DNA from 2 places in the Flavobacterium sp. FlaQc-57 genome. Region 1 is predicted to be linked to the other one. Evidence: riboswitches for the same ligand, from Rfam matches in the RefSeq annotation. Region 1 holds a riboswitch; the other holds the start of a gene.
The links. Region 1 has a riboswitch for cobalamin ahead of ACHRVZ_RS14785 (TonB-dependent receptor plug domain-containing protein). Riboswitches for the same ligand answer to the same signal wherever they lie in the genome.

Region 1 (3,879 bases):
CCAAATCAGCGCCATATCACTGGTGTACCATGGTTTTACATAGTTTACAGGAATGTTGGCTTTTTGACTGTATCTTTCTCCTGTATAAATAAAACTGTAATTCATCTGCCAGTTTTTCCAGTTTATAGATGAGGTAACCGTGCCGCTATTTTCCGGAGTATAGGGTATTTGGTCGCCATATGTGGTGCCTTTTGGAGTAACATCGATTGCTTTTTGATACGTATAACTCAATCCTAAATCCAGAAATATTTGCTCAGGAAGTTTAAAGACAAAGTTTGTATTGAGTTCTAAACCTCTTATGTCTACAAGACCAAGGTTCATCATCGTCCATCTAAAAAGGTTAGACGATGGCATGGCAACAATTTTGTCTTTAACGCGATTATAATAGACATCAGCCTGAAATGAAGCCGATTGTAAAAACTTTTTGGGTTCAATAATGTAAGTTGCACCAAAGTCATATTGGGTCGTGAATTCTGGGCGTAATGAACTGTTACCGATAAAAGTATAGTAGAGATCATTGAAAGTTGGCATTCTAAAAGATTCTTTATAAAACGCTCTAATTCTGAAATTTTTAGTATCGAATGGCTGAAAAGATGAGGAGATTACAGGGCAAAAAACATGTTGACTATCGCCTTGCTGATAATATTTAACCTGTTCGTCAATATAAGCTCCAAGTAGATTAGCCTGAATATCAAGTCGTTTCCAATGCATCTCTGTAGACAAAGCGCCTAAATAGGAATATCGGGTTGGGTAGGGGAATCGATATAAATTTGCATCGAGCGTATTTATAGAAAAATCAGTTGCGAGTGATACTTTCCACCATTCTTTAATAGTGTACTGATTAACTACAGATGCATAAAATTCGTTTTGATAATATTTGTTGTCTAATGCGCCTTCGGTAGTTTTGTAATCAGGATCGATGTAACGACTGTAATCTCTACTGAATTTTACATTGGCGAGCAATTCATATTTTTTAGAAAAAGAGTTTTGAAGTGAAGCATGAACAAAAAAGTTCCTGTCCCATTGTCGTTGATAATAGTTGTATCGATTGGCTAAGATTGCACCGGGAAGACCGCGTTCAGAATCATAATAATACGCCTTAAGAGAAGCCTGACCGTTTGAACCCATTTTTGCATACAAATTCAATTCACTTCGTAACGCTGTAATATCTCCATTTTGGCGAACAGCCGTGGTGTCGTAACCGTCTTTTTTCTGGTACCTGTATTTGTATTTTCCATCAGCGGTTAACCATTCAGTGCTTGCTGTCAATGATATAGTAGAAGAGAGTTTTTGCTGGTATAAAACTGAGGGATTAAAAAGCCCAAATGATCCGGTTTTAATAGCAGCTTTAATATTTGCTGTTTTCCCTGTTGAGAATTCAGGAATTTTAGTCTTTAAGAAAAGAGTGTTCGACGAGAAAAAACCTCGGGCAGGCTGAAAAATTGTCGATTTTTGACCGTTGTAAAGTTCTATAGCTTCGATGTTGTCAAGAGAGTATTTCCCTAAATCGACCTGACCATTTTGAGCGTTTCCTACGCTCATTCCGTCATAAAAAACGGCTGTGTGTGCACTTCCCAGACTTCGGACATTTATAGTTTTGAGGCCGCCAATTCCGCCATAATCTTTTAGCTGCACGCCCGAAAAATAACGTACTGCATCTGCAACCGATAAGCTATTGAGTTTTTCCAGTTGTTTGCCGGACAAAATCTGTACAGGCATTGGCGATTCGAGCTTGAACTCACGTTTGCTTGTGGTTAAAATAACCTCTTTTAAAGTATGTGGTTTTAAAGAATCTAATTCTTTATTTCTTTTTGATGGATTGTCCTGTGCATAAATTGGATTCAATAATGAAGTCCATAGAAGCAAGCAAAATCCACCATGTAGTAGGCGAAAACGCCTATAATTACATAAATGCATAGCAAAATACTCTATTTAACTAAATAGTTATTAACGGAAAAATTAAAATCAAATGTTAGTTTGATGTGTGTGTTTGTTCAAAGCTCTGGTCCACGAGAGCTTGAAGTTAATTGCAGTGGCAGGTCTCCTGACTTATTCCCATTTTGATCGGCCTTCCCACATTAGAAAATGCAGTGGCAAAAGATTAGATTTCGAAAACTCAAAAGTTTTAAATCTGCCAAAATGTTGCATGGAATTTACAGTAACGGGCTTGTTCAGGATTTGCACCTGATTCCCTCTTCGTTAACTACACCTGAAAAGTTGTAGCTAAACCATTGCGGGTGCAAATGTAAATAATCTCTTTGTTGTTAAGGACTTATTTATGAAAAAAAAGTTTTGATTTTTTTTATGGCCCTATTATCGCTCGTGTATCCCGAAAGTTTTAGATGAGGATTCCTTGAATTTTTTACCTGAAAATAATGAAGCAGATAATTGTAAATAGTTACTTAATATCCGCTAAAACAGCTGTTTTTGAGCAACCGATTGTGTGTCAAAATGCGCTTTTTTGAAAAAGCTATTGATAACATTTGGTAATTAAAAATAAGTAACACGTGTTGGGTTTAAGCCTCGGAATAGGCATTGCAGACATTTTTTCTTATTTGTTTTTCTTCACTTTTTTATTTGATTTTTAAAGGTTTATGATAAAATCTTCTTTTTTGTGTTTTTTTTACTGTTTTGAACAAAAGGCCTTAAAATGTATAATTTGTTAACTTTTAGTTGAGGTTATTTTGTTTAAATGATATTTTTTAAGTTATAAAACTATGTATAGTATATTTTTTTAGTATAATTTTTACGGAATTATCAAATTAATTTAACGCAACCGATTGTGTATTGTTTTAATTTATTTACATTTGTTTCTCAAATGACTTTTTTAATAGATCACAAATTATTAAATGGAGAATTTTTTACCATTTTTTGAAACTAACTAAACCAAACTATTAACTAATTAAATTATTTTTTATGAGTAACTTTTTTATTATTAAAAGCAAACCAAAGCTCTTAAAATGTTTAGGGTTCATGATCCTGATGTTTTTATTTTCTTTGAGTGCCAACGCTCAGTCGACAGTTACTGGAACAGTTTCGGACGCAGGCGGACCGATTCCTGGAGCGAATGTGAATGTTAAAGGCACGAAAACAGGTGTCGTTACAGGTTTTGACGGAAATTATTCTATTGCTAATGTTCCTTCAAATGCAGTGTTGGTTTTTAGTTTTCTGGGTTTAACAACGAAAGAAGTACCTGTTGGAGGAAAGAATAAAATTAACGTTGTATTAGAAGAAAATTCTAATGCTTTGCAAGAAGTTGTAGTTATTGGTTACGGTACGCAGCGAAAAGAAGCAGTAACAGGTTCTGTTTCGTCAATTAAAGGCGATGTAATTCGCGAAGTACCATCGGCTAATATTACGCAAGCCTTACAAGGGCGTTTAGCAGGAGTTCAAATGACACAAACATCATCTAAACCGGGTGCCGAAATGCAAATCCGAATTAGAGGTACGCGTTCCTTAACAGCAGACAACAATCCTTTAGTAGTGTTAGATGGAATTCCTTTTGCCGGATCAATTGGTGATATCAGCCCGGACAACATCAAAAGTATTGACATTCTGAAAGATGCATCAGCCACAGCTATTTATGGATCACGTGGTGCTAATGGAGTTATTCTGATATCAACCAATAAAGGGCAAAAGGGGCAAAAAGCTAAGTTTACTTACAATACTTATACTGGGTTGAAAAATATTTTTGCAGAATTTCCAATGATGAATGGGACAGAATTTGCTGCTTTACGTAAAATAGCCACCCTTCCTGGTTCTACCGCTCCGCTTTATTCAAATGGTGTCGATGAATCTGATAGCGTAAATACCAATTGGCAAAAATTGCTTTTTAGATCAGGTTTAGTAACAAATCATGATATAGGCGTTACAAATGGT
Region 2 (3,879 bases), on a different contig from region 1:
AAGTTGAAATGGCAGGAAGTAAGCCACCAAAAATGCCATTACCAACGTGATACGGGAGAGACATTGAAGTGTATCTAATTTTCGTTGGAAACATTTCTACTAAAAAAGCAGCAATTGGACCGTATACCATAGTTACAAATAGAACCTGAATAAAAACCAGGAAAATCAATGTCCACTCATCGCTGGAATTAATGGTAATGGAAATATGACTTTGAGGTTCCTTTTTATCGTTAAAAGTTGTTTTCTTCTCCACGTACGAAGTTTCGTCAGTATAGGTTTTTGAAATTGTGGTAATTAAATCATTATTTTTAGTAGTTTCAGTATTTTGAAGTCTTTTTTCTACAATTTCAGTCTTATAGTTTACATCAGTAGTCGTGTACATCATTTTATAAATAGGTCTATAAAATAAAATAGCAAGAAGCATTCCGCCCATCATAATGTATTTTCGGCCTACTTTATCACTTAGCCATCCAAAGAAAATAAAAAACGGAGTACCCAATAATAAAGCAATTCCCAATAAACTATCAACCTGTGAAGAATCAATATTCATCACCGTTTTCATGAAACTCATGGCGTAAAACTGGCCAGTATACCAAACAACACCTTGTCCCATTGTTGCTCCAAATAAAGCAAGTAGAACAAATTTTAAGTTATATCTGTTTCCAAAGCTTTCTTTTAGCGGGTTTGTACTCGTAGTTCCTTCCTTTTTGGCCTTGGCAAATTCAGGAGATTCATCCATGTTTTTACGTATCAAATACGAAACACCAACCATTACAATAGACACCCAAAACGGAACACGCCATCCCCAAGTATCAAAATCTTCTGCAGAGAGTACATTTTTTGTGGCTAGGATCACCATTAATGAAATGAAAAGGCCGACCGTTGCAGTAGTCTGAATCCAGGATGTCCAATATCCTTTTTGTCCCGCGGGAGCGTGTTCAGCAACATAAGTGGCCGCTCCGCCATATTCTCCTCCAAGAGCAAGCCCTTGTAATAAACGTAAAATTAGAACCAATAAAGGAGCTAAAAAACCAATAGTCTCATAACTCGGAATACAGCCAATTAAAAAAGTAGAACCTCCCATTAATAATAAAGTAGCCATAAAAGTATATTTACGACCAATAATATCGCCAAGTCTCCCAAAGAATAGCGCTCCAAAAGGGCGAACTACAAATCCTGCCGCAAAAGTGGCTAAAGTCGATAAAAATGCTGCCGTTGGATTATCGCTTGGAAAGAATTTAGTTGAAATTACAACAGCTAAACTTCCAAAAATATAGAAATCATACCATTCAATCATTGTCCCCATTGATGAGGCCGAAATTACTTTCCAAATGCCTTTTGTAGAAGTTTTGCTCATAAAGCGCTATGTGTTTTTGATAATAAATAAAATTATTAATTATGATTTTACGAATATAGAAGATATTTTTTTATTTAGTTAATACTTTTTTAACAAAAAGAACTTATTTATTGACATCTTTTTAATGTAAAAAGAAGCATCGAAATAATTCAAATTAATACATAAAAAGTGATGGAATAATGAGGCTTGATAATTAGTAAGAGCTCATTTATTTTCTTTAAAAAGAAAACTGTAGATTTGCGCCTCGAATTTAAATCGGAAAATGGTTGTCATATTGATAAGATATTGACATTAAAAGGGAATTTGGTGTAACTCCAAAACTGTCCCGCAGCTGTAAGCTCATTAACTGAAACCCTTTAATACGTCACTTTTCATTTTGAAAGGGAAGGCTGGGTGTAGGGAGCAAGTCAGAAGACCTGCCATTTTTATAGTAATAATATAGCTTTCGGGGATTGAAGCTTGAATTAAGAATAATACTAATCGCTTTCCGTGATTATGTATTGTTTGGTTATTCTATTCTCGTAAGTCAAAACTGAATTTATGAGAATCTTTTTTCCTCAAATATTATATCGTAAAAGTAATTTCCTTTCAGAAGTTTTTCTGTTCGATACCTTCATTTTTTCCAAAAAAAATCATTAAAACTTATCGATTTGCAAGATGTTTTGCTTTTAACGAAAGCAGGCAAGCTGCTTTGTAAAACTTTTTTGTTACAGTCGATTTAAAAAATTAAGTACTATAATTTTAAATATTTAACAATGAAAAACCATTTTTTTTCCAGACCATTAATCGCAATTGCTTCTTTGATGTTGCTAACAGTTTCATGTAATAGTGATGACGATTTTACGGCGCCTCCGGTAATAAAAGGAGAGCAGCAATTAAAAGATACTTTGACGATTGGAAAAACAGTACAATTAAGTTCAAAATTAGCAGACAGAAAAAATGTTGTTTTTGAATGGGCAGTTAACGGAAGTGTTGTAGGATCTGATTCTACTTATACTTTTAAGCCAGAAACGAGAGGCGATTTTAAAATAACAATGACAGCCAAAAACGATGGAGGAAAGGTTTCTCTAACATATGATATCCACACTTTAGGAGCTTATGAAAATGGTTTCTTTATGATCAATGAAGGATGGTTTGGACACGGAACAGGAACAGTTGGATTCTACAGATATGATACAAAAGCAATAGAAGACAGCGTTTTTGTAAAAGTAAATCCCGATAAAAATTTAAAACCGGAATCATCTACATTAGAGTTTGGAACAATTTTTAATAAAAAACTATTTTTAGTTTCTAAAGTTGGCGGACCTGTTGTGGTGGCAGATGCTTATTCACTTAAAGAAGAAAAAAGAATTCCTGCTCAAGGCGGAAACGACTGGCGTGCAGTAGTGGGTATTGATGAGAATCAGGCATTATTAACTTCGGGAAAAGGAATTTTTAAGCTTAACCTTAACACAATGGAATTGAATGGACAAATTGAAGGTGTTACAGGTCAGGTTGGAGATATTGTAAAAGCTAATGGTTACATTTTCGCGTTGTCTTCTTCAAAAGGTGTTATTGTTATTAATGCTTCAACGTTGGTGGTTGAAAAAACTATTCCAAGTATGGTTTTAGGATTTGCTGTAACCGATGATAAAAAAGTGTGGGCAGCAGGAGGTAAAAAACTGATAAGCATAGATTCAAATACACTTGAAGTAAAAGAAATTGCAATAGCATTTCAAGCCTATGGAAGTTGGGGAGCTTGGCATCCAGGGTCTATTGTAGCGGCCAAAAACAATGTTTTTATTGCTAAAAATGGAAGTTTTAGCGGTGGTAAAGAAATTTATAAATACAATGGAGATGTAGCTTCATTGGCAACACCTTTTGTTACATTAACACAATCCAATATATTATACGGTGCAGGAATTGGTTACGATCGAAAGAAAAATTCTTTGGTGGTAAATACAGTTAATGAGGGATTTGGAACAAATTTCGCAATCAATAATCTTTATTTGTTTAATGCTGACTCAGGTGTTAAGAAGGAAACAGTAAGTTATTCTGGATATTATTTCCCTGCAGTTTCTGTATTTCATCAATAGCTTATTTTAACCGAAAAGGACGCTAAGATTTACGCAAAGGTTCGCAAAGTTTAATTTAAAGCTTTGCGAACCTTTTTGATTATGTTGTAAATGTTTTTAGTATTTTAAATCATTGAAGTGCAATTTATTGTCAAGCATCCAAGTGTTTCATGCTTAAAATCGCGAGCTATAATTTGAAGATAGCTAAATATATAAAAATTGAAACTTGTGAACCTTTGCGTAAATCTTAGCGCTCTTTGCGGTTAAATTTTCACGAAAATATTAAAAACAAAAAACCCGAATATTTCTATTCGGGTTTTAACGGTGGTGCCTCCAGTCCCGAGGCTTCGGGAGAACCAGGAACACATTTGGATTTTCGTTTAGACAGAATATCTTTTAGTATTGATGGATCTGCGATTATTTTGTTGTTGAAAATTTTACTTTTCATTCTTTTAATGAAACTTTCAA

Region 2: another riboswitch for cobalamin. It lies ahead of ACHRVZ_RS10015 (DUF5074 domain-containing protein); the one in region 1 lies ahead of ACHRVZ_RS14785 (TonB-dependent receptor plug domain-containing protein).

The regions. Positions count from the first base shown of each region.
Region 1 covers NZ_JBIPDA010000004.1:299,563-303,441, forward strand. Annotated here, with positions in the region: gene ACHRVZ_RS14785 (TonB-dependent receptor plug domain-containing protein) at 1-1,866, opposite strand, end outside; cobalamin riboswitch at 2,017-2,248, opposite strand; gene ACHRVZ_RS14790 (SusC/RagA family TonB-linked outer membrane protein) at 2,917-3,879, shown strand, end outside.
Region 2 covers NZ_JBIPDA010000002.1:933,805-937,683, forward strand. Annotated here, with positions in the region: gene ACHRVZ_RS10010 (MFS transporter) at 1-1,357, opposite strand, end outside; cobalamin riboswitch at 1,604-1,796, shown strand; gene ACHRVZ_RS10015 (DUF5074 domain-containing protein) at 2,113-3,432, shown strand; gene ACHRVZ_RS10020 (GIY-YIG nuclease family protein) at 3,719-3,879, opposite strand, start outside.